DNA from 4 places in the Nitrococcus sp. genome. Region 1 is predicted to be linked to each of the others. Evidence: predicted binding sites of a transcription regulator. Region 1 holds the regulator's gene; each other region holds the start of a gene.
The links. Region 1 encodes sigma-54, which starts transcription at its own class of promoters, with help from an activator protein. Its sites were predicted from a motif close to TGGCANGNTNCNTGCTT; they were not measured.
Positions count from the first base shown of each region.

Region 2: a site for sigma-54 is predicted at 2,893-2,909, ahead of AC52Q4_RS14535 (VPLPA-CTERM sorting domain-containing protein). Genes of this name have one in related genera too.
Region 3: a site for sigma-54 is predicted at 1,729-1,745, ahead of AC52Q4_RS06430 (DUF4168 domain-containing protein). Genes of this name have one in related genera too.
Region 4: a site for sigma-54 is predicted at 1,600-1,616, ahead of glnA (glutamate--ammonia ligase). Genes of this name have one in related genera too.

Region 1 is NZ_JBXWZQ010000028.1:11,756-19,489, forward strand. Features, by position in the region: gene mlaE (lipid asymmetry maintenance ABC transporter permease subunit MlaE) at 1-465, opposite strand, end outside; gene AC52Q4_RS02385 (ABC transporter ATP-binding protein) at 462-1,307, opposite strand; gene AC52Q4_RS02390 (KpsF/GutQ family sugar-phosphate isomerase) at 1,808-2,821, shown strand; gene AC52Q4_RS02395 (KdsC family phosphatase) at 2,821-3,378, shown strand; gene lptC (LPS export ABC transporter periplasmic protein LptC) at 3,371-3,940, shown strand; gene lptA (lipopolysaccharide transport periplasmic protein LptA) at 3,921-4,481, shown strand; gene lptB (LPS export ABC transporter ATP-binding protein) at 4,478-5,227, shown strand; gene AC52Q4_RS02415 (RNA polymerase factor sigma-54) at 5,351-6,832, shown strand; gene hpf (ribosome hibernation-promoting factor, HPF/YfiA family) at 6,849-7,175, shown strand; gene ptsN (PTS IIA-like nitrogen regulatory protein PtsN) at 7,265-7,734, shown strand, end outside.
Region 2 is NZ_JBXWZQ010000205.1:5,648-13,381, reverse strand. Features, by position in the region: gene AC52Q4_RS14555 (Hsp20/alpha crystallin family protein) at 41-490, opposite strand; gene AC52Q4_RS14550 (LemA family protein) at 731-1,348, shown strand; gene AC52Q4_RS14545 (TPM domain-containing protein) at 1,348-2,094, shown strand; gene AC52Q4_RS14540 (TPM domain-containing protein) at 2,121-2,738, shown strand; gene AC52Q4_RS14535 (VPLPA-CTERM sorting domain-containing protein) at 2,950-3,681, shown strand; gene AC52Q4_RS14530 (TonB-dependent receptor family protein) at 4,106-6,361, shown strand; gene AC52Q4_RS14525 (Glu/Leu/Phe/Val family dehydrogenase) at 6,556-7,596, shown strand; gene mddA (methanethiol S-methyltransferase) at 7,593-7,734, opposite strand, start outside.
Region 3 is NZ_JBXWZQ010000082.1:3,071-10,804, forward strand. Features, by position in the region: gene AC52Q4_RS06425 (sodium:calcium antiporter) at 197-1,222, shown strand; gene AC52Q4_RS06430 (DUF4168 domain-containing protein) at 1,328-1,663, opposite strand; gene AC52Q4_RS06435 (sigma-70 family RNA polymerase sigma factor) at 2,358-2,858, shown strand; gene AC52Q4_RS06440 (DUF4880 domain-containing protein) at 2,881-3,861, shown strand; gene AC52Q4_RS06445 (STN domain-containing protein) at 4,280-4,804, shown strand; gene AC52Q4_RS06450 (TonB-dependent siderophore receptor) at 4,764-6,647, shown strand; gene AC52Q4_RS06455 (PepSY-associated TM helix domain-containing protein) at 6,662-7,734, shown strand, end outside.
Region 4 is NZ_JBXWZQ010000003.1:44,781-52,514, reverse strand. Features, by position in the region: gene glyQ (glycine--tRNA ligase subunit alpha) at 1-652, opposite strand, end outside; gene AC52Q4_RS00600 (hypothetical protein) at 841-1,410, shown strand; gene glnA (glutamate--ammonia ligase) at 1,683-3,098, shown strand; gene AC52Q4_RS00590 (DUF4124 domain-containing protein) at 3,280-3,822, shown strand; gene glnL (nitrogen regulation protein NR(II)) at 3,942-5,000, shown strand; gene ntrC (nitrogen regulation protein NR(I)) at 4,993-6,390, shown strand; gene AC52Q4_RS00575 (sulfurtransferase) at 6,517-7,377, shown strand; gene AC52Q4_RS00570 (endonuclease dU) at 7,392-7,734, shown strand, end outside.

The DNA of each region.
Region 1 (7,734 bases):
CGGCAGCGCGATCATCCCACCGAGCAATCGCGGCGCCACCACGCGGCGTTCCGGATCCACCGCCATCATCTCCATTCCGGAGAGCTGCTCGGTGGCCTTCATCAACCCGATTTCCGCTGTCAGCGCCGAACCCGCCCGGCCGCTGAAAAGCAAAGCCGAGATGACCGGACCCAACTCCCGGGTCAGCGACAGCGCCACCAGCACCCCCAGCGAGTGCTCGGCACCAAAATCCACCAGCGTATAATATCCTTGCAGACTCAGCACCATGCCGACGAAAAGCCCGGAGACGACGATGATGAGCAGGGAAAGCACGCCGGTGAAATAAATTTGAGCGATCACCAGACCGGGGCGGAGTAATAACGCCGGCATTCCGAACAGCACGCGCAGCAGAAACAGGTGCCCGCGCCCAAGACGCGCGGTGGCGGCAAGCGTCTGTGCGCCGAACAGCCGTAGCCATTCGATCATGAAACGAATCCCTTGGCACCGCCCGTGCCGAGCAAATCCTCCTCGAGGGAGGCGGCCGGATAGTGAAACGGTACCGGCCCATCAGGTAGGGCATTGAAGAACTGACGGACCCATTCGGATGAGGACTCGCGCAGCGCCCGTGGAGAGCCGGATTCTACAATCTTACCTTCGGAGATCACATGAACGCGGTCCGCGATCTCCGAGGTCTCCGCCACGTCGTGCGAGACGACGATGCTGGTCAAGCCGAGGGCGTCATTCACCAGGCGAATGAGCTGCACCAATATTCCCATGGAAATGGGATCCTGTCCGGAGAAAGGTTCGTCATACATGACGATCATCGGATCCAGGGCGATGGCTCGCGCTAATGCCACGCGGCGCGCCATGCCGCCCGAGAGTTCGGCCGGGTAAAGATTGCGGGCGCCGCGCAAGCCAACCGCCTCGAGCTTGATCAGCGCCAGATGGCGGATCAGCGCCGGCGGCAGGCGGGTATGCTCCCGCAACGGGAAGGCCACGTTCTCGAAGCAGTTCAGATGAGTGAACAACGCACCGCTTTGGAAGAGCAAGCCCATGCGCTTGCGCAGCTCATAGAGCTGTGGGCGCCTGAGCGCATGGACGTCCAACCCATCGACCCGAATTCTTCCCGCATCCGGATGCAGTTGTCCGCCGATCAGCCGCAGCAAAGTGGTCTTGCCGGTGCCACTCGGGCCCATGATCGCGGTGACCTCACCCCGGCGGATTCCGATATCCAAGCCCGCAAAAATCTGCTGCCGCCCGCGGGAGAAATGCAAGTTCTCGATCTCGACGACGCAATCGCTGTGTTGATCACCCGCATCAGTTGCCATGTGCAATCGCTTGAGTCGTTGCCGGACCCGACGCCGTACGCCGGAGCAACGGCAGAACGGTTCTCGACGAGCTTGGCAAAAGCCTAATTTTTGGCGAGCGCCGCGAGTATCCGGCATCGCTTGACCACAGTCAAATCACCAACCCGCCGCCGGTGGAATGCACAGCCCGAGCGCCCGCACGTCTGCTCGCCGCGGAAAACCGCGATGCCAAGTGGGCATGGTCGCGCGGAGATCGTAGCCGCCCGTCTATGGCAAGCGGGACATTGCTATTGGTATAGCCATCGGGTCCAATAGAGCTACTCAGCCAAAGGATGTAACAGAGCGCGCGCTGGCCTGGCGTGGGCAGTCTACCCTATTTCTCGACGGTCGAGAGCTTCAATGACCACAGCAGAAAATCGCAGGCACGACGCCGGAAGGGTCGCTCGTCTATCGTTTCTTGCCGTGCAAAGCCCACCGAGCGAGGCTCATTGCGCCATCGGTCGATCACAAGGAGGCGCAGCATGACCGACTCGGATACCCTGCATCCACCGTCGCGGCAACGGGCCACCGATGAGGATCTCTGTCAACTCGGCCGTGACGTCATAGAGGTGGAGGCGGCCTCCATTCTGGCGCTTCGCCAGCGCATCGACCACGAGTTCGCGCGCGCCTGCCGTCTACTGCTCAACTGCCGGGGTCGCGTGGTCGTTACCGGCATGGGAAAATCGGGACATATCGGTGGCAAGCTGGCGGCCACCTTGGCGAGCACTGGGACACCGGCTTTTTTCGTTCACCCGGGGGAAGCCAGTCACGGCGACCTCGGCATGATCACGGTGAACGATGCGGTCATTGCCTTATCCAACTCCGGTGAGACCCGCGAGATCACGACCCTCCTACCTTTGATCAAGCGCCTGGACGTCTCGCTCATTGCCCTGACGGGCAACTCGCACTCCACGATCGCCCGTGCCGCTTCGGTGCACATCGATATCAGCGTCACGGAGGAAGCCTGTCCGCTCGGCCTGGCCCCAACCTCGAGCACCACCGCGGCTTTGGCAATGGGCGATGCACTGGCCATCGCGCTGCTCGATGCGCGGGGATTCACTCGCGAGGATTTCGCGCGATCTCATCCCGGCGGTGCGCTGGGCCGACGCCTGCTGCTGCGCATAGAGGACGTCATGCACGTGGGTGAGCGCATTCCGCGGGTCGCCCCGGAAACGCTATTGAGCCACGCCCTGGTGGAGATGACCAACAAAGGACTAGGCATGACTACCGTCGTCGATACCGAGGGCCGTGTACTGGGTATCTTTACCGACGGTGACCTGCGCCGTGCGGTGGATCGTCAGCTCGATGTGCACGTTACCCGGATGGCTGAGATCATGACCCCCGGCGCTCGCACCCTTTCCGCCGACAGCCTGGCCGCGGAGGCGCTGCAGCTCATGGAGCGCCATAAGATCAATGCCTTGTTGGTGGTGGACAGCGAGAACCGTCTTATCGGGGCGCTGAACATGCACGATCTCCTGCGTGCCGGTGTGGTCTGATGTCGGCATTTGCCGATGCCTATTGCGCGCGCCCCGACGCGGAGGTGATCGCGCGCGCGGCACGGATACGCTTGCTGGTGCTGGATGTCGACGGCGTCCTCACGGACGGGACCCTCTACATTGGCCCGCATGGCGAGGCCATGAAGCCGTTTCACAGCCATGACGGCAAAGGCGTCGCCATGGTCATTGCCTGCGGCATCGAGGTCGCCCTGTTGAGCGCTCGCGGCTTCGTCGCCGTGGCCAGAAGAGCGCGGGAACTGGGCGTTCGCCACGTGATCCAGAACACGTGCGACAAGCGCCGTGCGCTGGACGCGCTGTGCCAGCAACTGGAGATCGTGGCGAGCGAATGCGCTTATGTGGGCGACGACATCGTCGACCTTGGCGCCGTGCGCACCGCCGGCTTGGGCATCGCGGTAGCGGACGCCCACCCCCGCCTTGCCGCAGCCTGCCGCTGGCAGACCCGACGCCCGGGCGGTCGCGGCGCCGTGCGGGAAGTCTGTGAATTACTGCTCGCGGCCCGCGGGCGTCTGCAGGATCTATTGGAGCAGCATGGCTAGCCTCAATCGCAATCGCCTGTTTCCGTTCGGGGCAGTGGTAGCGCTGGCAATTCTGGCGTGGTGGCGATTCGATGAACGGCAGCCGGAGCAACGGCCATCGGAGCAAACCCAAACCACCTATTATTTCGCCGACTTCAGCCTTCATGTGACGCGCCCGGACGGTCGCACCGACTATACGGTGCGCGGCAAGCGCATGGTTCACTACCAGCAAGCCGACGTATCGATCATCGAGCAACCGGTATGGACAGTGTATATGCCCTCCGGCGCCCCCTGGTACGGACGCTCCGACAATGGCCGCATGTGGGCCGGTGGCAGCGAGGTGCTGCTCCGTGGCAAGGTTCGGCTGAATCGCCCAGCGAGTTCGGTCAATCCTTCCATTGCGCTGGAGACGCAGCGTCTGCACCTTCTGCCTCATGAAGACTACGCCGATACCGACACGCCGGTGACGGTCTACGGACGTGATTTCCACATCGACGCCACGGGTGCCCGGGCCTGGATGCGCACGCAGCGCGTTCAGTTGCTCGCCGAGGTCGAGGGGTACTATGCAGCAGCGAGTCACTGAGCGGTGGATCGTCTGGTCGCTGGCCATTGTCACCATGATCACACTATTGGCGCCGTACTCGAGCAGCGTCGCCCGCAACAGCGACCGTGACCAACCCATCAAGCTCAGCGCGAACCAGGCCGAGGTCGATAACGTCAAGGGGGTGAGCGTCTACCGCGGTGACGTCGTGCTCATCCAAGGGACGCTGAAAATCACCGGCAACGTCATGCATGTCTACTACGCCCCGGCCAGTCGCGAGCTTGATCACATTGTCGTCGAGGGGGATCCGGCAAGCTACCGTGAACTGCCCGAAGGCGAGAACGAGTACGTGCACGCCAAGGCGCCGCGCATGGAATACTATGCGAGCGGACCGCGCAGAATCCGCCTATTGGAAGGCGCCACCCTATGGCAGGGCTCCAACACCTTCCGGGGCCACCAGGTTCTCTACGATATCGAGGCGGATCAGGTCGAGGCGCATTCCGGTAAGGACAAGACGAACCGAATTCATATTACGATCTATCCCAATCAGAGACAGGGCAAGGACGCAGACAAGAGCCAATGAGTACACCCCAGCCAGTTCCCAGCAACGAGCTCAAAGCCACTGGGTTGACCAAGCACTACCGCCGTCAGCCGGTGGTCCGGGATGCCTCGTTGCACATCCAAAGCGGTGAGATCGTCGGCTTGCTTGGCCCCAACGGGGCCGGCAAAACGACCTGTTTTTACATGATCGTCGGGCTGGTACCGGCCGACGGCGGACGCATCGCCTTGGACGGCCATGACATCACGCGCCTACCGATGCATGCCCGCGCCCGCTTGGGCATCGGTTACTTGCCACAGGAGGCCTCGGTCTTTCGCAAGCTGACGGTGGCTCAGAATCTGATGGCCATTCTCGAGCTGCGCCGGGGGCTCTCGCGAGTCGAGCGTCGGCGCATCATGGAAGGCCTGTTGGAGGAGTTCCACGTGGCGCACCTGCGCGATCAACTCGGCATCAGTCTCTCCGGCGGTGAGCGCCGGCGGGTGGAAATCGCCCGTGCCCTGGCGGCGGATCCGCGCTTCGTCCTGCTCGACGAGCCTTTCGCCGGTGTCGATCCCATTTCGGTGGGCGACATCAAGGATATCGTCCGGCATCTGGTTGCCCGAGGAATCGGTGTGCTCATAACAGATCACAACGTGCGCGACACGCTCGGCATTGTCGATCGGGCGTACATCCTGAGCGGCGGCAAGATGATCGCCGAGGGCTCTGCGGAAGCCGTGCTTGCCGACGATCAGGTCAAGGCGGTCTATCTAGGGCGTAATTTTCGCCTGTGACGAACGCCCAGCTTCTGGCACCATAAGAAATCGATCAACAGCTGCGCTACTCTGTAATGTGATACGTTTCAATCACGGACGTTACGCGGTAGCCGCTTGGGAGCTTCGCCAGCACAGCGAAACATGAAACAGTCGCTTCAGCTTCGCCTGCGTCAGCAGCTCACAATGACTCCCCAGCTTCAGCAGGCCATACGCCTGTTACAGCTGCCCACCCTTGAGCTGCGGACGGAGATACAGCAGGCCCTCGAGTCCAACCTGATGCTCGAACTCGCCGAGGAGGCCGATAACAGCTTCGATGAGACGGAGCTGCTCGTGAGCCCTTCGGAGCGTGAATACGAGACCGAGCGGGGGGCCGAAAGCGCGGCGCAGAATCGCGAGGACGCGGCACAAACCGAGCGACTGAGCGATGATCTGCCGATGGACACGACGTGGGAGGATGTCTACAACGGCACGACCGTGTACAGTGACCCGGGCTATACAGAGGAGCGGGATCCTTTTGCCAATCAAAGCGAGGGCGGTCAATCACTACAGGATTACTTGTCCTGGCAAGCCCAGCTCAATCGCTTCTCGACCCGGGAGCTTACCATCGCCGAGGCCATCATCGATGCGGTGGGCGACGACGGTTATCTGAGCTGCCCCCTGGATGAAATCCATATGGCGCTTCCCGCAGAATGGGGCGTGTCCGCGGAGGAAATGGAAGCCGTTCTGGGCCAGGTTCAGCACTTCGACCCGGTGGGCGTTGCAGCGCGCGACCCGCGGGAGGCGCTGCTGGTCCAGCTCGACCAACTCGAGCCCGAGACGCCGTGGCTCGCGCAGGCGCGGCAGCTCATCGACCAGTACCTTGGGCTGGTCGCCAAGCGGCAATTCGCCCAACTCAAGCGTAGGCTGCGCCTCGACGAGGAAGCCCTTCAGCAGACACTGGCGCTGGTCCAGACGCTCGATCCCCGGCCCGGCTTGCGCATCAGCAGTGCGCGACCCGAATACATTATTCCGGATGTTTACGTGCGCAAGGAAAATGGCTCATGGCATGTGGAGGTCAACCCGGATGCCTATCCGCGTGTGCGCGTCAACAGCCAGTATGCAGGGCTCGTGCGTCGCGGCGACAACAGCCGTGACAACTCGGTCATGCGACAGCACCTCCAGGAAGCGCGTTGGCTGATCAAGAGCTTGCATTCGCGCAATGAAACCTTGCTGAAGGTGGCACAGTGTATCGTGGAGCGGCAACGGGATTTTCTCGAGCACGGCGCTGAGGCAATGAAACCCTTGGTGCTGCGCGAGGTGGCCGAAGCAATCAATATGCACGAATCCACCGTATCGCGCATCACGAGCCAAAAGTACCTCAGGGCGCCGAGCGGGACCTACGAGTTCAAGCATTTTTTTTCGAGCCATGTTCAGACGATGGACGGGGGAGAATGTTCCGCGACGGCGATACGGGCCCGAATTCGGCGTTTGATCGCCGACGAAGACTCGTCATGCCCGCTCAGCGACAATCAGCTAACCGAGCGACTTCAGGCTGACGGCATTAATGTGGCGAGAAGGACGGTGGCCAAGTATCGTGAGTCCATGAGTATCGCGTCATCCACAGAGCGCAGGCGTCTGGCCTGATCACCGAGAGGGCGTTATGCAAATCGATATCACTGGGCACCACGTGGAAGTCACTGAGGCGTTACGCGATTATGTGGCGTTGAAATTCGACAAGCTGGAGCGGCACTTCGACAACGTGGTCGATGCGCACGTCGTTTTGACCGTCGAGAAACTGACCCAGAAAGCGGAGGCGACGCTCAACTTAAGCGGGGCCAAACTCTATGCCGATGCGCTTGATGAGGACATGTATGCTGCAATCGACGCTCTGATCGACAAGCTCGACAGACAAGTCGTCAAGCACAAGGAAAAGCGGGCGGATCACCATCGCCGGGAAGGCTCGGTAAGCCAAGCTCTCGAACAGTAACGAGCCGGTGGGCGGGATGCAGGACCCTGGCCCGTGCGAATATCGCACGTGAGGAACGTCTCAAATTTCGTCCATTGGGGCATTGGACAATGAACGTTGTCAACCTGTTAGTCCCTGAGCGTATCCGCTGCGGGGTTCATGTCACCAGCAAAAAACGCAGTTTGGAAGTTCTCAGCGTGCTCCTCGCTAACACGATGGGCGAGCCCACTGACAGAACGATTTTCGAGCATCTGATCGGACGGGAGCGCCTAGGGAGCACTGGGCTCGGCAAAGGCGTTGCATTGCCGCATGCCCGCGTAGACGGAATCAGCGACACATTAGGCGCTCTGATCCGACTCGACCAGCCGATTGACTTCGATGCCATCGACAAGCAACCGGTTGATTTGCTATTCGCCTTGATTGTGCCGAAGCATTTCACCGACGAGCATCTACGCATTCTCGCGGCCTTGGCGGAGCTATTCAGCGATCACGCCTTCTGCGAACGATTGCGCAGCAGCCAAAGCGAAGAGGAGATTTACCAGCATATCAGTCGCTGGCAAGCCAGCCAGCAAGGCGCCTG
Region 2 (7,734 bases), on a different contig from region 1:
TTGTGAGGCATCATCTCCTCCCGAGCGGGAGGGATGCTCATCAGCCTTCGACGTGGATGCGACGCGGCAGCGCTGTCTGCCGCTTACCGATCTCGATGATCAGCACGCCATTTGACCCACGCGCCTTGACAGCGTCCGGATCGGCCGTCTCCGGCAGCGAGAAACGCCGATAAAACACCCCGTGCGAGCGCTCCACGCGACGCACGCCACTCGTCTCGGATACGGCCTCGTGCTTGCGCTCGCCGCGAATACTCAGAACGCCGTTCTCCATGGTCACCTCGATGTCCTCGGGACTCACCCCCGGCACATCGGCTTCGACCAGGAAACGATTCTGATCCTCGCGGATATCCACCGCCGGGATCCACTGACTGGTCTCCACCGCAGACGTGTCGCGGTTGTAGTCGAACAGCGGATTGTCGAACAGCCGATTGATCTCATTGGTCAGATCGCGCAAGGGAAATCCACTTGGACGATAACGTACCAGATCCATAACTCATTACCTCCGTTGCTGTCTGCTCTCGGTGAATCGCTCACCAGTTCTGGGGAGCTAAATGGGGAATAATCCGCCGCGTTTCAAGGGGGGTAACGGCTGCCTCGGAGAATGGGGCAAGCCGCCCGGATGGGCGGCGCGGCGAAAGGCGATGGATAGAATCGTACGGGCTGCCAGACGAGCCCCATGTGCTGTAGGATCGACGCGTTCGCTGAATCGCTTAACCGGGAGCCAAGAACCATGCAAACCAAGCGCAAGCGAGTCCCGGACACCTGGGCGTGGTCTTTCGCCCTGCTCCTCGCAGTGGCCCTGCTCTTGCCGGGGTGTGGCATCAACGACATCCCCACCTATGACGAGCAGGTCAAATCAGCCTGGTCACAGGTGGAGAACCAATACCAGCGGCGGGCCGATCTGGTGCCCAACCTCGTGGAGACGGTCAAGGGCTTCGCCCGCCAGGAAAAGGAAACGCTGACCGCCGTCATGGAAGCACGCGCCAAGGCGACGTCCATCCAGGTGGATGCCGGCACCCTGGACGATCCCCGGAAACTGCAGCAATTTCAGCGGGCGCAGGAACAGCTCACGGGTGCGCTGAGCCGCCTGATGGCGGTTTCCGAGCGTTACCCGCAGCTCAGATCCAATCAGAACTTCCTCGCGCTCCAATCCCAGCTCGAGGGCACCGAGAACCGCATCGCCGTGGCCCGGCGCGACTTCATCACCGCCGTCCAGCGTTACAACACCGAGATTCGAACCTTCCCCGGACGCATCTGGCACAGCCTCCTCTACAGCGACATGCCGCTGCGTGAAAACTTCGAAGCCACCGCCGAGAACGCCGAGCAAGCGCCCGAAGTGAAGTTCTGATGAGCCATTATTCAAGAATGCCCGCGCTGGTCCTCTTGTTGCTGTACGCGCTAGCGGCGCCGGCTCAGCCCGAATTTCCGCCGCTCAGCGGTCGCGTGGTCGACCAGGCCGAATTATTGGATGCCTCGGTGGAATCCCGGTTGACGCGGATGCTCGCCGCGCACGAGAAGGCCACCTCGGACCAACTCGTGGTGGTCACGCTGGCGGATCTGCAAGGCTACCCCATCGAGGAATTCGGCTATCAGCTCGGGCGTTTCTGGGGTATCGGCCAGAAGGGCGAAAACAACGGGGTCTTGCTGATCGTCGCGGCGAAAGAGCGGAAAATTCGTATCGAGGTTGGCTACGGGTTGGAAGGCCGCCTGACGGATGCCCAGTCCTCGGTGATCATCAACCGGATCATCGCCCCGGCCTTCAAGCAGGGGGATTTCGCCGGCGGCATCACCCGCGGCGCGCAGGCGATACTGCAGGTTTTGGGAGGCCAGCCGCTCGCGGCAGAACCGGTATCTGCGCGCGGACGCGGGGCAGAGGCGCCCAAGCTGCCGGCGGCCATCCTGTTTTTCCTATTGATATTCATCGTCGTCAGCTTCCTCGGCCGGGGCCGACGCGGACGCGCCGTCCTCGGTGGGTTGCTGCTCGGAAGCCTGTTGGGTCGAGGCCGTTTCGGCGGTGGCGGCGGCTTCGGAGGCGGCGGTTTTGGAGGAGGCGGCGGTGGCTTCGGGGGCGGCGGCGCCTCCGGTGGCTGGTAATTCCATTCCCTGAGCACGAACAGCCCATGACATTACTGAGCACAAGCGATCAAGAGCAGGTGGCCGAGGCGATCACCCGCATCGAGCGGGAAACCGACGCCGAAGTCGTGACGGTTCTGACGGCTAGAGCGGATGACTATGCGTATATCCCACTGCTGTGGGCGGGGATCGTCTCGTTGGTCGTGCCCGGCGCCGCCATCCTGCTCCTCGACTGGTGGTCGGCGTCCCTCCTGCTGCTGGTGCAGTGGGCGACGTTCATTGTGCTGAGCCTGCTGTTCCGGCTGCCACGGATCACCACGCGCCTCATCCCTCGCTCGGTCAGGCATTGGCGGGCATCGAATCTCGCCCGCCGACAGTTTCTGGAGCAGAATCTGCATCGTACCGAGGGCGGCACCGGCATGCTGATCTTCGTCGCGGAAGCCGAGCGCTACGTGGAAATCCTGGTCGACCACGGCATATCCAGCCGTCTCGGCGACGAGGTCTGGCAAAGCCTGGTCAGCGGGTTCACCCAGCGAGTCAGGCAGGGCCGGACGCTGCAGGGCTTCCTGGAGTGCATCGAAGCCTGCGGCGAGCACCTCAAGGAACACCTGCCCGCCACGCACTCGCGCGACGAATTGCCGAATCACCTGATCATCCTGCCCTAGGCCTCTCGCGCCTGAACCCTACGCCTCACAGCACCCGGTCTGCGTAAAACCCGCGATAACGGCGAGCCCAAGTTGTCGGGATACCTTACAGGTTTCCCGGACTCGACCGTGCTGAATTCTCGCAATGCTAGAAAAATAGCCAATATTCATGCATTGGCCCGGTACTTGCCTTATCAGATCCGTTGCAATTATTTTTTTGAGGGGATAACCAATGGAACTGGGAAAATCACTTGGGGCTTTATTCGTCAGCGGGTTACTCACATTCGCTTCATCGGCCTTCGCGAACGTGGTGACCGTGGACTTCACGGGCAATGGCGGGCTTCAAGCCGGCGATTCCATGAACTTCTCGTCGGGCGGCGTCAATGTAACGGCAACGGCCGGCGCCTTCGCGCTCAATGGCGAGCACAGCATCAATTCGCGCATCGGCCAATACAGCCGAGGTCTCGGCAACACGACAAACTACGCGTATGACTGGGAATGGTGCTTTATCGGCTGCATTACCGGGACCCAAACCGTGAGCGACAGCAGCCACGAAGTGGACGACCACGAGCGTCACGGGCACGGTGTTCGCGAGTACATCAAGCTCGACCTCGGCGGCCTCATGGCGAGCCTCATCGGGGTTCAGTTCGGCTATCACGGATCCAATGACGACTCCGCCACCGCCATTTCGATCAGCCCGATGGACATTATTTATTCCGGCGGCGAGTCCAGCGTGGAGGCGGACGATTTTACCCCGCACCTCTCCAGCGTCTTCTGGGTCGGGGCCTATGACCCGAATAATAACAACAACGACTGGAAGCTAAAGAACGCCACCTTCCAGATCGAGTCACGCCCGCCCTCCTCCGTTCCGCTTCCGGCGACTTGGGTTCTGATCGCTGGGGGCCTCGCCGGCCTCGGCATGATGCGGCGCAAGCAAGCGCGCCGGCGCGGGATGAAGGGCTAGACGGGCCGTTCTACGCAGGCGTAAGGCTTTTGATCCTCAGACCCGCCCGCGAGCGTCGCTGAGGTAACAACATGCTTGGCGGCGTGCCGGTTGTCCGGCACGCCGCCTCGCCTTATCCGTCGCCGCAACATCGCGAAACTGCCCTGACGGCGCGCCGCTGACCGCCACCGCCACAGGGACGGCTGAATCCAGTCGGGAACTCCCGCTGCTTATCAGCTCCGTGCGCTTGGGCGACTGCCGGCTAAAGCCGCTCGTCCACTTTCTTGCAAACCACCGAGGTACCCACCGGCCAACCTTGCGCCGGGCACGGGGCATGTCCCGGCGCGACAGCGAATGGTTATTACCTGCGATTGAAAGTATCATTGCGAATTGTTACTTTTTGCAGCCCAATTGCTGCAGTTAAGCCCTATGTCGGAGAATTACAATGAATCAATCACTCCAACCCAAACTCACCGTCTGGATCGGACTGCTTTGCGCACCGGCCTTGGCCGCGGCGGCGCAGCCCGGTTCAAAGCCCTTGATGCTGGAACGAGTCAGAGTGGTGAAACCCGAGGGCCAGCTCGGCTCCACGCCCGGCTCGGCCCACCATCTCGATGAGAGCGACATCCGGCAGCAAAGCTATGCCGACGTCAATCGGGTGCTGCGCAAGGTGCCCGGCGTCTATGTGCGCGAGGAGGATGGCTACGGCTTGTTCCCCAACATCAGCCTGCGCGGCGTGGACACCTCGCGCTCGGCCAAGATCACCATCATGGAGGACGGCGTGCTCACGGCGCCGGCACCCTACTCGGCCCCATCCGCGTACTATTCCCCGAGCGCGGGACGCATGAGCGGTTTGGAGGTGCTCAAGGGCAGCAGCCAGGTGAAATACGGCCCGCAGACCACCGGCGGCGTGATCAACTACCTTTCCACCCCCATCCCCACCGAGCAACGTACCTACGTGCGCAGCCTTTACGGCAGCTACAACGAGCTTCGGGTGCATGCGTTCACGGGCAATACGCTGGACACGTCCGTAGGCAAAATCGGCTATCTGGTGGAGGGCTACGCCCGCCGTGCCGACGGCTTCAAGAGCATTGATCGAACCCCCGACTTTCGCGATAGCGAGAAGACGGGCTTCAGCAACCTGGAGCCCATGATCAAGCTGAGCTGGGAGCCCAACTCCGCGATGTATCAGCGCTTCGAGTTCAAATACGGCCATACGGACAGGGACGCCGACGAGACCTATCTGGGCCTGTCCGATGATGACTTCAATAACGACCCGTATCGCCGCTACGCGGCTTCACGCTTCGACAACATCGACACCCAGCACGATCGCACCTACCTGCGCCACCTCATCGCGCCCACCGACAACCTGGACATCCTCACCACCGTTTATTACGCGGGCTTCGAGCGTAACTGGTTCAAGCTGAACGACCTGCGCGACATCCCGGGCGTAGGCAACATGAGCCTTTCCGAGGCGCTGGCCGGGGGCGCCGGAGGGGCCGGTCTGGCTGTGCTCAAGGGCGAGGCCCCGGGCACGCTGAGGTTGCGCAACAACAGCCGTAAGTACGGCCTTCAGGGAATCGAGTCGGTGGCGCACTACGGCTTCAACACCGGCGCGCTGCGGCACGAACTCTCCGTGGGGGGCCGGGCGCACTACGATTACGTGCGCCGCTTCCAGCGCGACGAGCTGTTCGTGCAGGAGGCGAACGGCACGATCAGCAGCCAGGACCCCGGCACCCCGGGCGATGCCGGGAATCGCAAACAGGAGACGAACGCGCTCGCCACCTACGTTCAGGATGAAATCCGCTACGGTCAGTGGACGTTCATGCCGGGCGTGCGCTTCGAGCACCTGGATTATAAGTTCACCGATTTCGCCAACCAGGCAAACAGCGGCTCCACGTCGAACAATCTATGGGGCGGCGGCCTGGGCGTGGTCTACGCCTGGAATTCGGCCTGGTCCACCTTCGGCGGCGCTTATCGGGGCTTCTCCCCCGCCGGACCCAGTGGCAGCCTCAACGGCGTGAACGAGGAGACCAGCCTCGGCCTGGAGCTCGGCACGCGTTACACCGATCCCAACCAGGCCCTGCGCGCCGAGGTGGTGGGCTTTCTCACCGAATTCGACGACCTGATCGTCATCGACAACATCGGCGGCACCGGCACCGGGCAGACGGAGAACTTCGGCGAGGTGCGGGCTTACGGGGCAGAAGTCTTTCTCTCCTACGACCCCGGCATCGCCAACAAGTGGGCGGTGCGCAACCCCTATTTCGTGAGCTTCACCTATACCAACGCGGAGCAGCAAAACGACGCGCAGTCCACCGATCCGGAGTCCATCTTCAGCTTCGGCGAGAAAGGCAACAAGGTCCCCTACATCCCCGAGTTCCAGCTCACCGCGGGTGCCGGTGTGGAGACGAACCAGTGGGGTCTCAACGCACGGATAATCTATGTTGACGAGACGTTCACGAGCGCCAGCAATACCAGCGGGCAAGTCGACGGGGCCGGCAACCCCGACGCCCGGTTCGGCAAAACGGACTCGTACTGGCTCGCCGACCTCACCGGTCGTTACCAGATCACCAATGCCGTGAAGCTGCTCGCCGGCGTCCACAATCTCCTGGACAAGGAGTACCTGGTCTCGCGCCAGCCCCACGGGCCGCGTCCCGGCCTGCCAAGGTTCCTCTATGCGGGCATCGAGGTCCAGATGTAACCGGCCTGTCCGAATCGTCATGTGACTCCGCCAGTAGCGGCGCCCCCGGTATGGCCACTGTCACCGGGGGCGCTTGACCGATACCAGGTTCGGCCGCGCCGGGCCGAAACGCGGCGCCGCGGGTCGATTCAGTCATCGACAAGAACCGCCGGTGCCGGCAGAATTCCGTTACCCGAATCACTTGGAGTCGCAACTTGCAGATCCTCGAGACAATGCAGGCCGCGGAGCACGAGCAGGTGGTTTTCTGCCGCGACCGCGAGACCGGCCTGCGCGCCATCGTGGCTATTCACGACACCCGGCTGGGCCCCGGGCTTGGCGGCATTCGCATCCGCGAGTACGAATCCGAGCACGCCGCGCTGACCGACGTACTGCGCCTGTCGCAGGCCATGAGCTACAAAAACGCCTGTGCCGGCCTGCATTTCGGCGGTGCCAAAGCGGTGATCCAGGCGCCCCTGCCCCCGGACCGGCGAGCCGCATTCCTTGCCATGGGCCATATCGTCGCCGGGTTGGCCGGGCGGTATGTCGCGACCGAAGACATGGGCATGAGCGAGCCGGACGTCGCCGTGCTCAACGAAGTCACGAAATTCGCCGTCGGCCGGGCGCGGGAGGCCGGCGGCTCCGGCGATCCGTCGCCGCATACCGCCCAGGGTGTCTTCGTGGGCATGCGCGCCGCCATGCGCGCTGCCGGCCTCGGCTCGGATTTCGCCGGCAAGCGGATCGCCGTGCAGGGCTGCGGCAAGGTCGGTCTGGGCCTCATCGAGCGTCTCGTTGCAGCCCGGGCCCGCGTGCAGGCGGCGGATACGCTCGCCGCCGGTGTCGAGTCGGCGCGTGCCGCCGGCGCGGAGATCGTCGCGGCGGACGAAATCCTCTTCCAGCAAGTTGACGTGGTGGCACCCTGCGCCGTCGGCGCCGTGCTGAACGCCGATTCCATCCCCAGGCTGCGATGCAAGGTAGTGGCCGGTGGCGCCAACAACCAACTCGCCACCGACGCGGACGCCGATCGCCTGAGCGAGCGCGGCATCGTCTACGCTCCGGATTTCGTCATCAATGCCGGCGGCGTCATCAATGTCGGTGACGAGCTGGAAGCCGGCGGCTACGACGACGCGCGCGTCGCCCGGAGGGTCGCCGCGATCGAGCAGACGCTGGACGGCATCTTCTCCGAGGCGGCCGAGTCCAACCGCACGACCGCGCAGATCGCCATTGCTCGCGCGCGGCGCCACATTCAGTCCGGCTAGGCGCGTGGGCGGCCCACGGCGTGCTTGAGTGACGGTGAGAAGCGCGGCACCTGCGCCGCGTACTTCCGGTAGCGCTGCCCGAAGACCGCGATCAGATCCCGCTCCTCACAGATGGTGCCGAGCACGATATACGCGCTC
Region 3 (7,734 bases), on a different contig from region 1:
CTTCGCTGCGTGCCCGGGATGCACGGCCGCGTTGGGATGAGGTAGGAAAGCGCTTGCCGCTTCCGGCGCGGACGCATCATGCAGGACATCGAGGCCGCATGAGCCGCCTTGCTGAGCTTTCGCGTTTCGCGCTTGGCGTGGATGATGCGTCGTCGAGTAACCGAGCGGATTTTTTCCCGAAACAGCAGGGGCAATTATGGATGAGACGGCGATATGGTCACTGCCGTTGAGCATCGCCGTTTTCGTCGGCGCAGCGCTGCTCACGACCATGCTCGGTATCCGATTGTCGCGTGCAGGCGACGAGCTCGCGGACCGTACGGGGCTCGGTGAGGCGGTATTCGGCTCGATCTTCTTCGGCGGCATGATCTCACTGTCCGGGATTGTCATGACCGCAACGGCCGCCAGCAACGACCAGGCCTCGCTCGCCTACAGCAACGCCGTTGGCGGCGTTGCGGCGCAGATCTTTGCGCTGGGCATTGCCGATGTCGCCTATCGGCGGGCGAACCTCGAGCATGCCGCGGCTTCACTGCCCAACGCGGTGTTTGCGGTCGTGCTCTGCTGGCTTCTGTGCATCGCCCTGCTGGCGAGTCTCGCCCCGCCCATCACCTTATTACAGATCAACATCGCGTCGCCTATGCTTGTCGCCGTCTACATCTTTGGTCTGCGGCAGGTTCAGGCAACCCGCAACGACCCCCAATGGCATGCCAAAAAGACCGCGCAAACCGTGGAAGACCGGCCGGGGCGGCGTTCCAATCGCAGCCTCGCGGGACTGTGGGCGGATTTTGCGCTTTCCGGTCTCGCGGTATCCGCGGGTGGCTGGGCCATCGCCCGAGCGGCGATATCGCTCGTGGAGCACCTGGGCCTGGATGCAAGCTTCGTCGGCGCCATACTCATGGGAACCGTCAATGCGATCCCCGAAACGGTCACCGCGATTGCCGCGGTGCGCACCGGGGCGCTCACACTCGCCGTAGGCGGGGTTCTGGGCGGCAACGCTTTCGACGTACTGAACCTTGCGGTGGGCGACCTCGCCTATCGCGGGGGCTCGCTCTATCATGCCGCGCAGCGCGACGATCTGTTCGTGACCCTTACCGGCCTGCTCATGACCTTGATCGTACTCGGGGGCTTGTTGCGCCGGGAAAGACGCGGACCGCTGGGCATCGGATTCGAGGGGATCGCACTGGCAGCGGTTTACGCCCTGATGGTGATAATCACGATCCTGTGAGACGCTTGGCACTACCTTCGCAACTGTCGCCGGATGGCTACGCCGCCGCCCGGCGCTGTAGGCCGGCGAAGCCTTCGGCCTGCAGCACCCCGGCGGCCAGCATGTTTACTGCAGTTTACGCAGACGCTCGCGGACCTTGGGGTCCTCCTGCGCCGCTTGGGTGATCTGGTTGTATTCCTGCACCGTCAGGCCGGTCGCGGTTACCGCCCCCGCCATCTCCTGGCGAGCCGCTGTCTTTAGCTTCATCGCCTCGTCCTCGCCTTGGGCGCCGTTCAACCGCTGGCGATAGTCCTGGCTGATGTCCATGATCTTCTCCTGCGCCTGACTATACTTCTCCAGCTTTTGCTGGGAGACGTCGCCCGTGTCCGCCGCGTATGTCAACGGCGCCGCGGCCAGCAAACCGATCGAAAGTGCCAGGGCAACCTGCTTGACATTGCTCATAGTGCATACTCCCAAGTAATAATTTGGCTGAGAAAAAGCGGCTGATCCGCCTTTCATTGGCGGATATGCATACACCATGCCAGGAATTGAGCGCCAGCCGGCTGCGCCCGCGTGGCGCCGGCCAATCCTCCCGCCACGGTCACGAACCAGCCGCTCATGATGCTCGCGAACGATCGCGCGCCCGGCTCCGGCCTCCACGAAAGATGGCAAGTGATACCGGCAAGCCTTCATCGTCGTGTTGCCGGTTGAAGACGCCTGGGGCCGTTGCAGCCCTCGATTGCCGAGATCCATCGCGACGCGACCGAGCTTCCCCCGGCCGGCATGGCGTCCCTCGCGCTCATGAGACCACCCTGCTGCCAGACAACGCTAAGAGGTATTTCGGTGAGCTTGCCTTGGAGGCACGCTGATGGACGTTATCAGTATCGCGTCCACCACTTGGCCGCGATCGACCGCGAACTCGCCCGAGAGACTGACATGGAATGGTAGATATTTCGAGGGGTTGCCGAGTCAGCTCGCTATGCACGCTTCCAAAGGCTTAGGCGATCGTCCCAGTTGCTCGCGGTAACTGAGCGCAACGGAGGCACGACCCGCCCGTGCATCTCGAGCCATACGCAAAAAATAATTGCGAACAATAATCACTAACGTTACAACTCGCGTTTCTCGCCTGTCACCAGCTTACTCGAAGATCACTCGTATGCCATCGGTTGCCAGCCCCGGTGTTGACACGTTGTACCTCGACCACAACCGCTGGTTATGGCGATTGCTGTACCGTCGATCCGGATGCGTCCATACTGCCGCTGACTTGACCCAAGACGTGTTCCTGCGTCTTCTGGGCAAGGCCTCCTTACCGCTTATGCGGGAACCAAGAGCCTATCTGGCGCGTATCGCCCATGGCCTGTTGGTGGATCACACCCGCCGCCAGGCCCTGGAGCGGGCGTGGCTCGACGCGTTGGCGACCCTCCCCGAGGCCGAGTCACCCTCCCCGGAGGAACATCTGCTTATCATCGATGCGCTGGCGCGGATCGATGCGCTTCTGGCCGGCCTCAAACCACGCGTCCGCCAAGTGTTCCTGCTCTCCCGCCTGGAGGGCAAAAGCTATCCCCAGATCGCCGAACAGCTCGCCGTTTCCTTGAGTGCCGTCGAAAAGGATATGGCCCAGGCTTTGCGCCATTGCTACCACGTATTGATGGGTTGACGGCGATGAGCAAGGTCGTTGGATGAGCTCAGGCGCGGATCACCAGGACATCCCCGAGTCTGTCCTCGACCAGGCATTTCACTGGGCCGTGGTGTTGAACTCGGGAACCGCCACCACCACCGACCACCAGACCCTGGAGACCTGGCTCGATAAAGACCCCCGGCACCGAATCGCCTGGCAACGAGTTCAATTGATAGAACAGGAATTCCTCGCCGCCCGGCCAGCCGCCAAATCCGGATCTCACGCTCTCGAACGCGTCGTGCGACAACGCCGGCACAAACGCCGCGTCGCTGCGGGTCTGGGAGGCCTGCTCTCGGCGTTGATCCTGGTCGGGCTGCTTTTGGGCCTGGCCCCAATGCGCTATCAATGGCAGGCGCAGCAGGCAACCGCCATCGGTGAGCAACGCCACATCGTTTTACCCGGCGGTGCCGAGGTTTATCTCAACAGCCGTACGGCGGTGGATGTCAACAGCTCCGCGCAAGGCCCGCTGATTCGACTCTACCAAGGCGAAATCCTCGTCGACTCCTCAGCGGCCCCCATCGAGGACAAACCCCGCGTGCTATCGGCGGATGCCAGACTCACCCCGATCGGCACGCGCTTTGTGGTGCGGATACGGAACGGCGGCACGGAACTCGCGGTGACTGACGGTCTGGTTCTCCTCGACTCGATTGGTGAAGTTGGCACGGTCCGAGTGAAAGCCGACGAGCGCTGGCAGGTTGCGAACGGCCGGGCGAGCCGCCTGCCACCGTCCGGGCTTCGTCCCGGCGCTTGGTCTGAGGGCATTGTCGAGGCCGACGACGCCCGCCTGGGCGATGTGCTGGACGCCCTCGGCAAACAGCGCTACAGCTGGCTGAACTATGATGCCGCGGCGGCCAATCTGCGAGTGACCGGTATCTTTCGCCTTGACGACACCGACAACGCGTTGCACGCGTTGGCACGCTCGTTACCGATACGTATCGAACGGACGACCGACTGGTGGGTGAGCGTCAAGGCACGAGAGTAAGTCTTACCCCTCATTGCGAACTCGCCCCGCTTTGCCAGCCAATCCCTCTTCCAGGAACCACGAATCGAATACGTTCCGCATAAGGAGTCGCCTCCTCGGCCGTGGCCGTCCGCGCGATGCCGGGAATGGAGGTGCCCCCTCCACCAGAGAGCAGCCGATGCTTTGAACAGCGCAGGGAGGCGCCTGTGACGAGGCTCTGCTGAGTGAGGCCCCACAACGCCGCGTGGGCGGCAGTTTCCCGGGCGTTGCATTGAGCGGGATTATTTTTTACGGGATTGAGCACGCTCGTTCGGCATAGAGGGAAAGCACCTTATTATCGAAACGAACGAGCACGCCCAACCATCGGGTCCCCAGATACCGTCGCGCCTGCACTGTCTTATCGCTGACCCTGCTCGCAGGCCTCGCCGCCTCGCCCGCCGTGGCTCAAGATGGCAGCAGGTCAAAATCCCAGGCCGGCCTGCAGGCCCGCCAATACACTTTGCCGGCCGGCCGCCTCACCACCGCATTGAATGCGCTGGCCCGCCAAGCGGGCCTGACATTATCCGTCGACCCGGCACTGATGTCCGGCAAGACGGCGCCGGCGGTCTCCGGACTGCTCACCGCTCAGCAGGCGCTTGATCGCCTGCTGGCGGGGAGCGGCCTCACCGGCCATATCGATGGCTCCACCATTTTGATCAATGCGTCAGTGGACGCCCGTTCCGGCGTGTTGACGCTCGGGCTGGTGCAGGTGAGCGCGGCACGCCAGGGGGAGACCGCATACGGACCGGTCGACGGTTATCTTGCCAAACGCAGCGCGACCGGCATGAAAACCGATACGCCGATCATTGAGACCCCTCAGTCCATTTCCGTGGTAACCGCCGACCGTAATCAAGGCCATTGGCGCAACGAGGCTGCAGGATGCTCTGGCCTACACCCCCGGTGTCAACACCTCGCCTTGGGGTGATCAGTCCGTCTACGACTGGTCGTATGTCCGTGGTTTCGATGCCTATTCGCCCGGTTTCTATATGGATGGACTGCAGCTTCGCAACAGCGGAACGTGGGGCGTTTGGCAGACTGAGAATTATGGACTGGAGCGGATCGAGTTCCTCCGCGGCCCCTCTTCGGTAATGTACGGACAAGGCGCGCCCGGAGGGATCATCAATGTCGTCAACAAGCGACCCACGGTGGAACCGCTGCATGAGGTTCGCGCGCAGCTCGGCAACTTCAACCGCCAACAACTGGCGGCCGATTTCTCCGGTCCGCTCGATAAAGACGGGAAGTGGCTCTATCGTGCGACCGCTTTGGGCCAGGACGCCGAATGGCCCACCGGCGATTTGCCGAACGATCGTCTCTTCATCGCGCCGTCGCTGACCTGGCAACCAGGCGACGACACTTCACTGACGCTGCAAGCGCAATTTCTCCGCCTCCGCAACGGCGCGGTCTGGAACACATACCCAGCGGCCGGCACGCTGCTATCCAACCCCAACGGCCGGATTCCGGTTTCAACCTTTCTGGGCGAACCGGATTTCAACCGATACAACCAAGATCAGTGGATGGTCGGCTACCTGTTGGAACATTACTTCAACGGTACGTGGAGCGTGCGCCAGAATGCGCGCTACGGTCGCTTCACCGTGGATTACAGAACCTTTTTCGAAGGTGACTTCGTCACCGTCGACCCCGGTGATCCAACCGATCCGGCGAATTTCCGGTTGGTGCCGCGAACGCCTTTCACAAGCGATGAAAAAGCGGACTCGGTCACCGTGGACAATCAGCTGCAAGCCAAACTGCAATTCGGCCGCTGGGAGCATCAGCTGCTGCTCGGCCTGGATTACCAGCGCACGCGTGTCGATGTGACCGCCCGCTTTGGTGGCAGTGCGCCTGCCATCGATGCTTACGCGCCGACCTATGGTGGAACGGTTACCGTGGCCCCACCGTTTATGGATGGGATCACCACGCTCGAGCAGGCCGGGTTATACGTACAGGATCAAATCAAGTTCGCCGATCGCTGGGTCCTCGCACTCGGGGGACGTTACGACTACGCCACCATTGACACGCAAGATCGCCTGTCCGATAGCGACTCACGCCAATACGACACCTACTTGTCCAAGCGCGCGGGGTTGGTCTATCTGGCCCCCAATGGTTGGGCGCCGTACATCAGTTACACGGAATCGTTTTTTCCAACGACGACCCGAGATCCGGCCACCGGCAAACCCTTCGACCCCGAGACCGGCCGCCAGTACGAGGCCGGTCTTCGCTACCAACCCCGGGGCGGAATGGGACGTTACAGCGTGGCGGTGTTCGACCTGCGCCGGCAAAACTACGTCAGCTTCAATCAGTCGTTCATACCGCAGGCAAACGCTGAGGTGGCGGTGCGTGGCGTCGAACTCGAAGCCATCGTGCAGCCCGTCACCAATTGGAACGTGACCGCGGCTTACAGCTGGACGCCGAAAGCCGATATCACGTCGAGCGCCGATCCGAGCGAAATCGGTAACCGTGCGGTGACCTACGCCAAACATATCTTTTCGTTCTGGTCGGATTATCGGTTCGGCGCCGGGCTGAAGCTGGGCGCAGGGGCACGGTATTGGGGTACGACGCGTGGCTTCAATGATGCGGCGCCGGCAAAAATCCCGGCCTATGTGCTTTTCGACGCCCTCGTAAGCTACGATTTCGGCAACGGCCTCGAACTGGCGGTCAACGGACGCAATCTCGCCGACAAGACTTACGTGGCCACGTGCAACGGTAGCGGCGAGATCTGCTCGTACGGCGCACGGCGGAAGGTAATCGCAACGCTGACTCAGCGATGGTAAGGGGTGGGCTTTCGATGCGCTCCACATTCGTCATGGCTCACCGCGGCATCGGTTTGTTTATTGCGCTGTTTTTGTTCATTGCCGGTACGACGGGGGCAGTGATCTCATGGGATCACGAACTCGACGAATGGCTGAACCCGCATCTCAACGATGCCCGCGCGGCCGGACCGCCGCGTGATCCGCTAATCCTGGCTAACGAAATCGAGCTCCGCCACCCCCGGGTGCAGGTGACCGCCCTGCCGTTGGCCGCTGAGCTGGGGCATTCCTACACATTCTGGGTGGAACCGCGCGTCGATCCGGCCACGAGCGAGCTCTATGAGCCGGGTTTCAATCAGGTGTTCGTTGACCCGGCTTCGGGTGAAGAGCTTGGCAAACGGCAATGGGGCGCCGTCTGGCCCCTCAACAGAGAAAATTTCGTCTCCTTTCTCTACAAGCTGCATTACAGCCTCCATCTGCCCGAAATGTGGGGCACGGATCAGTGGGGCATGTGGTTGTTGGGCGGCGTGGCGATGATCTGGATGCTGGACTGCTTGGTGGGCCTTTACCTGACCTTGCCCGTGCAAAGGTCGACCGGCGTGAAGACCCAACGACCCCGTGTACTGGAGGCGGCGACTGAGCCGGTAACGGGTGGCCGCACCGTAGCGAGCTCAACCACCCGCGCAGGCAAAACCTTTTGGCAACGCTGGAAACGCGCCTGGAGGATTCGCACGGGCGGCGGTGTGCACAAACTCAACTTCGATCTGCATCGGGCGCTCAGCCTATGGACGTGGGTGCTGCTGTTTGGAATCGCTTTTACGGCCTTCTCGCTGAACCTCTACCGTGAGGTCTTCTTTCCCATGATGAGCCTGGTCTCGGATGTCACACCAACGCCTTTCGACGATCGTGCGCCCACTGCAAAGGAAAAGCCCATCGAACCGCGCGTGGGTTTCGCCGAGGTCATCGCTAGAGCAAGCGCCGACGCCAAGGATCGCCGCTGGGAAGAACCTCCCGGAGCTGCCTACTATGCTCGGGAATACGGCATCTACCGTGTGGTGTTCTACCGGCCGCAAGACGGTGAAGGCGCCGGGGGCGTCGGGCACCGCGAGCT
Region 4 (7,734 bases), on a different contig from region 1:
ACCATGTGAAAAGCTCATCGACGCTGGCCTGCTCGAAGTTGTATTGCGACATCTCCCGTTCGTTCTGCAGAAACACATCGCCATAGGACACCGCTCCGGTGGGGCCGTCCGTCCAGATCAGGTCGAAGACACTTTCCTTGTTCTGCAAATACATGGCAATGCGCTCGAGTCCGTAAGTGATCTCGCCCGTCACCGGTCGGCAATCCAGCCCCCCCACCTGCTGGAAGTAGGTGAACTGGGTGATTTCCATGCCGTTGAGCCATACCTCCCATCCCAGGCCCCAGGCGCCGAGGGTCGGGGATTCCCAATTGTCCTCGACGAAGCGAATATCGTGAACTGCAAGGTCAATGCCGAGTTTCTCGAGCGATCCCAGGTACTGCTCCTGGATGTCCTCGGGCGAGGGTTTGAGTACCACCTGAAACTGGTAGTAGTGTTGTAACCGATTCGGGTTGTCTCCGTAGCGGCCGTCCTGGGGCCGGCGGGAGGGTTGGACGTAGGCGGCGTACCAGGGCTCGGGGCCGAGCGCGCGCAGGAAAGTCGCCGGATGGAAAGTGCCCGCACCCACCTCCATGTCGAGCGGCTGTAAAATCACGCACCCGCGCCGCGCCCAGTAATCCTGTAGCGCAAAGATCAGGTCTTGAAAGGTCAGCATATTCGGCTCGTTTCTCTGAAGCCCTGGATAACGTGCGCCGCGACTATCCCGTCGAGGATGGCACACAAGCTCGGGATTATAGTGGGTCGAGTTCGCACGGTGTAAGCGCCGTCGAGCGCCAATATTTCCCCCTCAGGTGCCGATACCCTATATAGGTAGGAGAGGCCGGTAAATTCGGGAGGTGGGTGATGAGCCGATTTATTCTCGAGCCGAGTGCCACCGCGGTGTGGCACCGTGTGGTCACGGAGGCCGCATGCCGGGCCGAATGTGCGCTCGATGAGCAGCGCGAGAGCTATCTCGTATTCATGCTCATGCGTTATCTGCGGCGCCCGGAATTGGTGAGGTCGGTGCTTGCGCTGAAGTTTCTGCACGGTCTTTTGAGCCGGGGTCAGATGCGGCGCGAGACGCTGCAGGAGGTCGGTGATCAGTGTCTCATCTTCGCCGGCCTGTTTCCCGAACAGGCGGAGCGGCGGCGCGTAAGACTGAGCTATTTCGTTGACCTCGGGCGTTCCGCCTACGGCAATCTGGCAGGTTCACCGCATGCCGATCGCGCGGAGCTTTTTCATGCCCTCTCGCATACCTTTGTCGTCCTGACGGATGTCTTGCGGGCCATTCGCGAGCGCGGCGACACCTTTGACATGACCGCCCTGCAGGCGGCTGATCTCTCGCTCGAGACGGGGAGCGCGGTTGGTCGGCGTGTGCTGCGAGAGCATACGGACGGCATGCTCGTCGACCCCGTAAGTGATCGCCGCCATTGATTTATGTGAACCAAAGCACATAGCGAAACTCAGCTAGGAGCGACCGCAGGTATATTCGTCGCGCATGCACTATAATAGAGCGCAAGATCGCATCGAATGCACCGGTTTAGTGCGCCAATAAGCAGCTGCGAGCCATTGGAAACCGCGGCGTTGATGGCGAGACGCCTTTGAGGCGGCTATTTCCATATATGGCATGGTTCGTGCCACATTTTAGGGCGCTTTGAACAAGACAAGCCGCAAGCCATGCATGTATTCACCATGGAGGTCGACCGATGGTTCGCACACCTGATGACGCACTCAAGATGATCAAGGAAAAAGAAGTCAAATTCATCGATCTGCGATTCACGGACACGCGGGGAAAGTGGCAGCACCTTACGCTTCCCGCGCATGCCGCCGACGAGGATCTCTTCGAGAGCGGCAAGATGTTCGACGGCTCCTCGATCTCCGGCTGGAAGGGCATCCAGGAGTCCGACATGATCTTGATGCCGGATGCCAACACGGCCGTTATCGATCCTTTCTTCGACGAAACCACGCTCAATCTCATCTGTGACGTCATCGAGCCCAGCACGATGCAAGGCTACGAGCGCGATCCCCGTTCCGTCGCCCGGCGTGCCGAGGCCTACCTCCAAGCCACCGGTATCGGCGATGTGGCTTACTTTGGTCCGGAGGCCGAGTTCTTCGTTTTTGACGACGTGCGTTGGGGCGCGGATATCAGCGGCAGCTTCTGTAAGGTCGACTCCGAGGAGGCGCGCTGGAATTCCGAGCGCATATACCCGGACGGCAACATGGGGCATCGCCCCGGGATCAAGGGCGGGTACTTCCCCGTGCCGCCGGTCGATGCGCTGCATGATGTGCGCGGCGCCATGTGTCAAGCGATGGACGAGATGGGCCTGGTCACCGAAGTGCATCACCACGAGGTCGCGACGGCCGGGCAGTGCGAAATCGGCACGCGGTTCGATACGTTGGTCAAAAAGGCGGACGAGCTGCAGATCTACAAGTATTGCGTGCACAATGTCGCCGCCGCGTTCGGCAAGACGGCGACGTTCATGCCGAAGCCCCTGGTCGGAGACAATGGCAATGGCTGTCACGTCCATCAATCCATCGCCAAAGTCGGGCAGACCCTGTTCGCCGGTGATCGCTACGGGGGTCTCTCCGAGATGGCGCTCTATTATATCGGCGGCATCATCCGGCACGCCAAGGCGTTGAACGCGTTTACCAACGCCGCCACCAACAGCTACAAGCGCCTGGTGCCCGGCTTCGAGGCGCCTGTCCTGCTTGCCTATTCGGCGCGCAACCGCTCGGCCTCGATCCGCATCCCGTGGGTTTCGAATCCCAAGGCGCGGCGTATCGAAGTGCGCTTTCCGGATGGCACGGCGAATCCGTACTTCGCTTTCGCGGCCATGTTGATGGCCGGGCTGGACGGGATCCAGAATCGCATCCATCCAGGCGACGCCATGGACAAGGATCTCTATGATCTGCCCCCCGAAGAGGAGAAGGAGATCCCCAAGGTGGCCTTTTCACTCGAGGAAGCACTGAAAGCGCTGGACGAGGATCGAGCTTTCCTCAAGGCGGGTGATGTCTTTACCGATGATGCCATCGACGGCTATTTGGCCTTGAAGCGTGATGAAGTCCAACGCCTGCGTATGACGACGCACCCGATTGAGTTCGATATGTATTACAGCGTCTGAGGCGGCATCCCGTGCGTTGTCACGGCGGCAAAGACCGTGTGCTCGTGCTGTCCCGGTGGCCGTGGTAGGCAGCGCGCGTAAGCCGAGGGATGAAAAAACAGGTCGCCCTATCAGGGCTGATCACAGCGGTGGCGCTCGCCGGCGGGGTCTAGCGACCCCTTGACTCTTGGGTGGTGGCGGTATGAAGCAAATCGTGGCAAGTGTGTTGTTGTTGCTTCTCGCAACCCTGCCTGCCCAGTCCGCCATCTTCCAATGGACGGACGCCGAGGGGGTCAAGCATTACTCGGACAAACCGCATCCGGGGGCCGAACGGCTGGAGTTGGGAGAGCCCCCGGTAATCGATTTACCGCCGGTCGAAGAAGTACCGGCCCTGACACCCGACAAGCCCCCGGCGGCCGAGCCTTATGAGCATTTTGGCATCTCTGAACCGCAACCCGAGGCCACGGTACGCAACAACCCCGGGACCGTGGTCGTGCGTTTCAGGATCGAACCGGAGCTGCGCAACGACGATCATATCCGCGTTTTGTTGGACGAGCGACCGATACGTACCGGCGTCACCGCGCCGACGGTGGCGCTGCATGAGATCAACCGGGGCACCCACACGCTCGGTGCCGTGATCGAGGACGCCTCGGGCAAGGCCGTGGCGCGAGCCGAGCCGGTTACCTTCTATATGCATCGCCCCTCCGTGCACATACCGGCCAATCAACCACCGCGGCTGCAGTAACGCCTGCAGGGCTTCCCGAGCGGATCGTCTGCCGGCGTCGCGGGCGCAGGACTCCATGGTCGTCGTAGCCGCGGAGGGCAGCGGAATGGACGCCTGGCCGACAGCCAGTCAATAGTGGAATGAAAACGAGCTTGACTCCGATCGGGGATCAGCTGCTGGAATTGCTGAGCACGGCTGTCGTCTTGCTCGAGGGCGATCGCCGAGTGTGCTATCTCAATGGCGCGGCCGAGGGGCTGCTGCAGATCAGTGCGCGACAGGCGATCGGCATGGAGCTCGCGCGGCTGCTGCCGAGTTCCGTCACGCTCGAGCGCGGCATTGGTCTGGCGCTCGAGCGCCAGGGAGGGTATACGGAACGCGAGCACCGGATGGTGCTCGGCAACGGTCAGGCGATCACCGTGAATTGCGCCATTACGCCGCTGGCTCACGGACGTATCCTACTGGAGCTGGATCAGCTCGACCGTCACCTGAGGATCTCCCGGGAGAATCAGCTCCTTGCCCAGAATCGGGCGATCCGCGAGCTCATCCGCAACCTCGCGCACGAGATCAAGAACCCGCTCGGCGGGTTACGCGGCGCGGCTCAGTTGCTCCAGGGGGAGCTGCACGAGCCGGAGCACCACGAATACACCGACGTGATCATCAAAGAGGCCGATCGGTTGCGTTCCCTGGTCGACGGCTTGCTCGGCCCCGCTGCCCGAGGACGTCGGCAGGCGACCAACATTCATCAGCTCTTGGAGCACGTGCGCCATCTGGTACGGGCAGAAGCCCCCAACGGAGTGGCGATCGTGCGCGACTATGACCCGAGCATCCCACTGCTTCAGGCGGTACCGGATCAGCTCATTCAAGTGCTGCTCAACCTGGTGAGGAATGCCCTTCAGGCGGTCGGCGAGAGCGGAACGATCACCTTGCGTACGCGTACTCAACGGCGTTTCACCATCGGCAACGTGGAGCACAAGCTGGTGGCCTGCGTCAGGGTCATCGACGATGGCTGCGGAATTCCGCTCGAGCGTCAGGACACGATCTTCTATCCGGTGGCGAGCGATCGCGCCGAGGGTAGCGGGATCGGCCTGACGATCGCCCAGACACTGATCTATCAGCATGGTGGGCTTATCGAGTGCGCGAGTGAACCGGGGCGCACGGTTTTTACGGTATGGTTGCCGATCGAGGAGCGCAATGAATGACTCGCCGTGTATCTGGGTGGTTGACGACGACCGCTCCATTCGTTGGGTCCTGACCAAGGCTCTGGAGAGAGCGGGAATGCGGAGCGCCCCTTTCGAGAGCGGGCACGAGGCGCTGGCGGCATTCGATCAAGGGCAACCGGACGTGCTCATCACCGATATCCGCATGCCGAGCCTGGACGGCCTCGCACTGCTGCGTGACGTGCACGCGCGTTGGCCTCAGTTGCCCGTCATCGTGATCACCGCGCACTCGGATCTCGATGCCGCGGTGGCCGCCTACCAGGGCGGCGCGTTCGAGTACCTGCCGAAACCCTTCGACACGGAGCATGCCGTCGCACTGGTGCGGCGTGCCCTCGGCGCCGCCCGGGCGGCAGCGCCGAGCCACTCCGAACAGCGTCACACGCCGGAGATCATCGGCGAGGCGCCGGCGATGCAGGAGGTGTTTCGTGCGATTGGCCGGCTATCGCGCTCCAACATCACGGTGCTGATCAATGGGGAGTCGGGAACGGGCAAGGAGTTGGTGGCGCGCGCGCTCCACCGACACAGCCCGCGTGCCGACAAGCCTTTCATCGTGCTCAACATGGCTGCCGTTCCGCACGATCTCATGGAATCGGAGCTGTTCGGTCACGAGAAAGGCGCAGTCACCGGTGCCCATCAGAGTCGCAGCGGTCGCTTCGAGCAGGCGGACGGCGGAACGCTCTTCCTCGATGAGATCGGCGATATGCCGGCCGAATTGCAGACGCGTCTGCTGCGTGTGCTCGCCGACGGTGAGTTCTATCCGGTGGGCGCGTTGACCGCCCAGCGCGTGGATGTGCGGATCATTGCGGCGACCCATCGTAATCTGCAGCGACAGGTGCAGGCCGGGTTGTTTCGCGAGGATCTGTTCCATCGGCTGAACGTCATTCGTATCCACGTCTGTGCGCTTCGCGAGCGCAGCAGTGATATTCCGGTCCTCGCCGAGCATTTCCTCGGGCGCGCCGCGCGCGAGCTTCAAGTCGAGCCCAAGCAGCTTTCTCCGGCCGTGAAACGCTACTTCATGCACCTCCCCTGGCCGGGCAACGTCCGGGAGCTGGAAAATGTCTGCCGCGGCCTCACTGTCATGGCCAGTGGCCAGGTCATCGAGCTGGAGGATCTGCCGGCCGAGCTCCGGGCTGAGCCGAGCACTGAGGATAGCGAGGACGACTGGGAAGGCTTGCTGGCGCGCTGGGCCGAGGAGCGCGCGAGCGAGATGGCTCCCGGTGCGCTGGCGGAAGCTTTGCCCAGGCTCGAGCGGGTGCTTATCCGCGCCGCCTTGCGGCGCACCGGCGGACGCCGCCAGGACGCCGCGCGCCTGCTCGGTTGGGGGCGTAACACGTTGACACGCAAGATCAAGGAACTGCAGCTCAGTGTCTGACCGCCTAACACAGCCGGCGGGCGGCCGAAGGCCGCGCCGGTCGCTCGTTTGCGATCACCGACCGGGAACTGCCGCGAGCGATCGCGCGCCGGTCATACCTCTTCTGCGGTAACAGGGAGCCCGACAATGGTCTGGAGCACGCTGATTCCGGTCAGTACCGTGGTGGCGCACTTGACCGATCCCGCCTGGTCGATCATCGACTGCCGTTTCGATTTGACCGACCTGCAAGCCGGGCGCCGCGCCTACGCGATGGCGCATATTCCGGGGGCGTACTATGCGGATCTCGACGAGGATTTATCCGGACCCGTTACTGAACACAGTGGCCGCCATCCGCTGCCGGATGCGCACGCCTTCATGCGTTGGCTTGCCAGCAAGGGTATCGGCAATTCCAGCCAGGTGGTGGCATACGACGCCGGCCCCGGTGCCATTGCGGCTCGGTTATGGTGGCTGATGCGTTGGTTGGGCCATGAAGCGGTGGCGGTGCTCGATGGGGGATTTCTCGCCTGGAACGCTCTGGGATATCCGGTCAGCCGAGCCCAACCGCGCCAGCGGCCGGGTTCGTTCCAAGGCCGTGCCGGCATGATGCCCTCGATCGACAGCGACACCCTGTGCCGTGAGCGCCAAGGCTATCGAATCGTCGATGCCCGCGTCGTCGAGCGGTTTCGGGGCGACGTGGAGCCAGTCGACCCAATCGCTGGCCACATTCCCGGCGCCTACTATCGACCCTTTCCGGACAACCTGGGATCGGACGGGCGGTTTCTCGATCCGGCAGCGCTGCGTGCGGCCTGGAGCGAGCTCGTGCCGACAGGCGGCGCCGGCGAGTTGGTTGCAATGTGTGGCTCGGGGGTGACGGCCTGCCACCATCTCCTGGCGCTCGAGCATGCGGGTTGGCACGGGGCGCGCCTTTTCGCCGGTTCCTGGAGCGAGTGGATACGGGATCCGTCGCGGCCGGTGGCGAGCGGGGAGGCGACCACCACCGACCCCTGACGGCCGAGACCAAGGTGACAGAGCGTTTCTCGCATGTGGTCGGCTTCGATGATGCACCGTTTCACCGCGAGCACCGTGGCGATGTGTTCGTGGTCGGTGCGGTTTTCGCCGGTGCGCGGCTGGACGGCGTCCTACCGGGGCGTGTGCGCCGCGATGGGGCCAATTCGACGCGGGAGCTGGTCCGCATGGTGCGGGAATCGCGTTTTGCACCGCAGCTGCAGTGCGTGCTGCTGCAAGGGGTCGCCTTGGCTGGCTTCAACGTGATCGATGCGCCGCGGCTGTCCGAAGCGCTCGGTCTTCCGGTGCTCATCGTGGCCCGCCGCACGCCGGATCACTCGGCGATACGCCGAGCGCTGC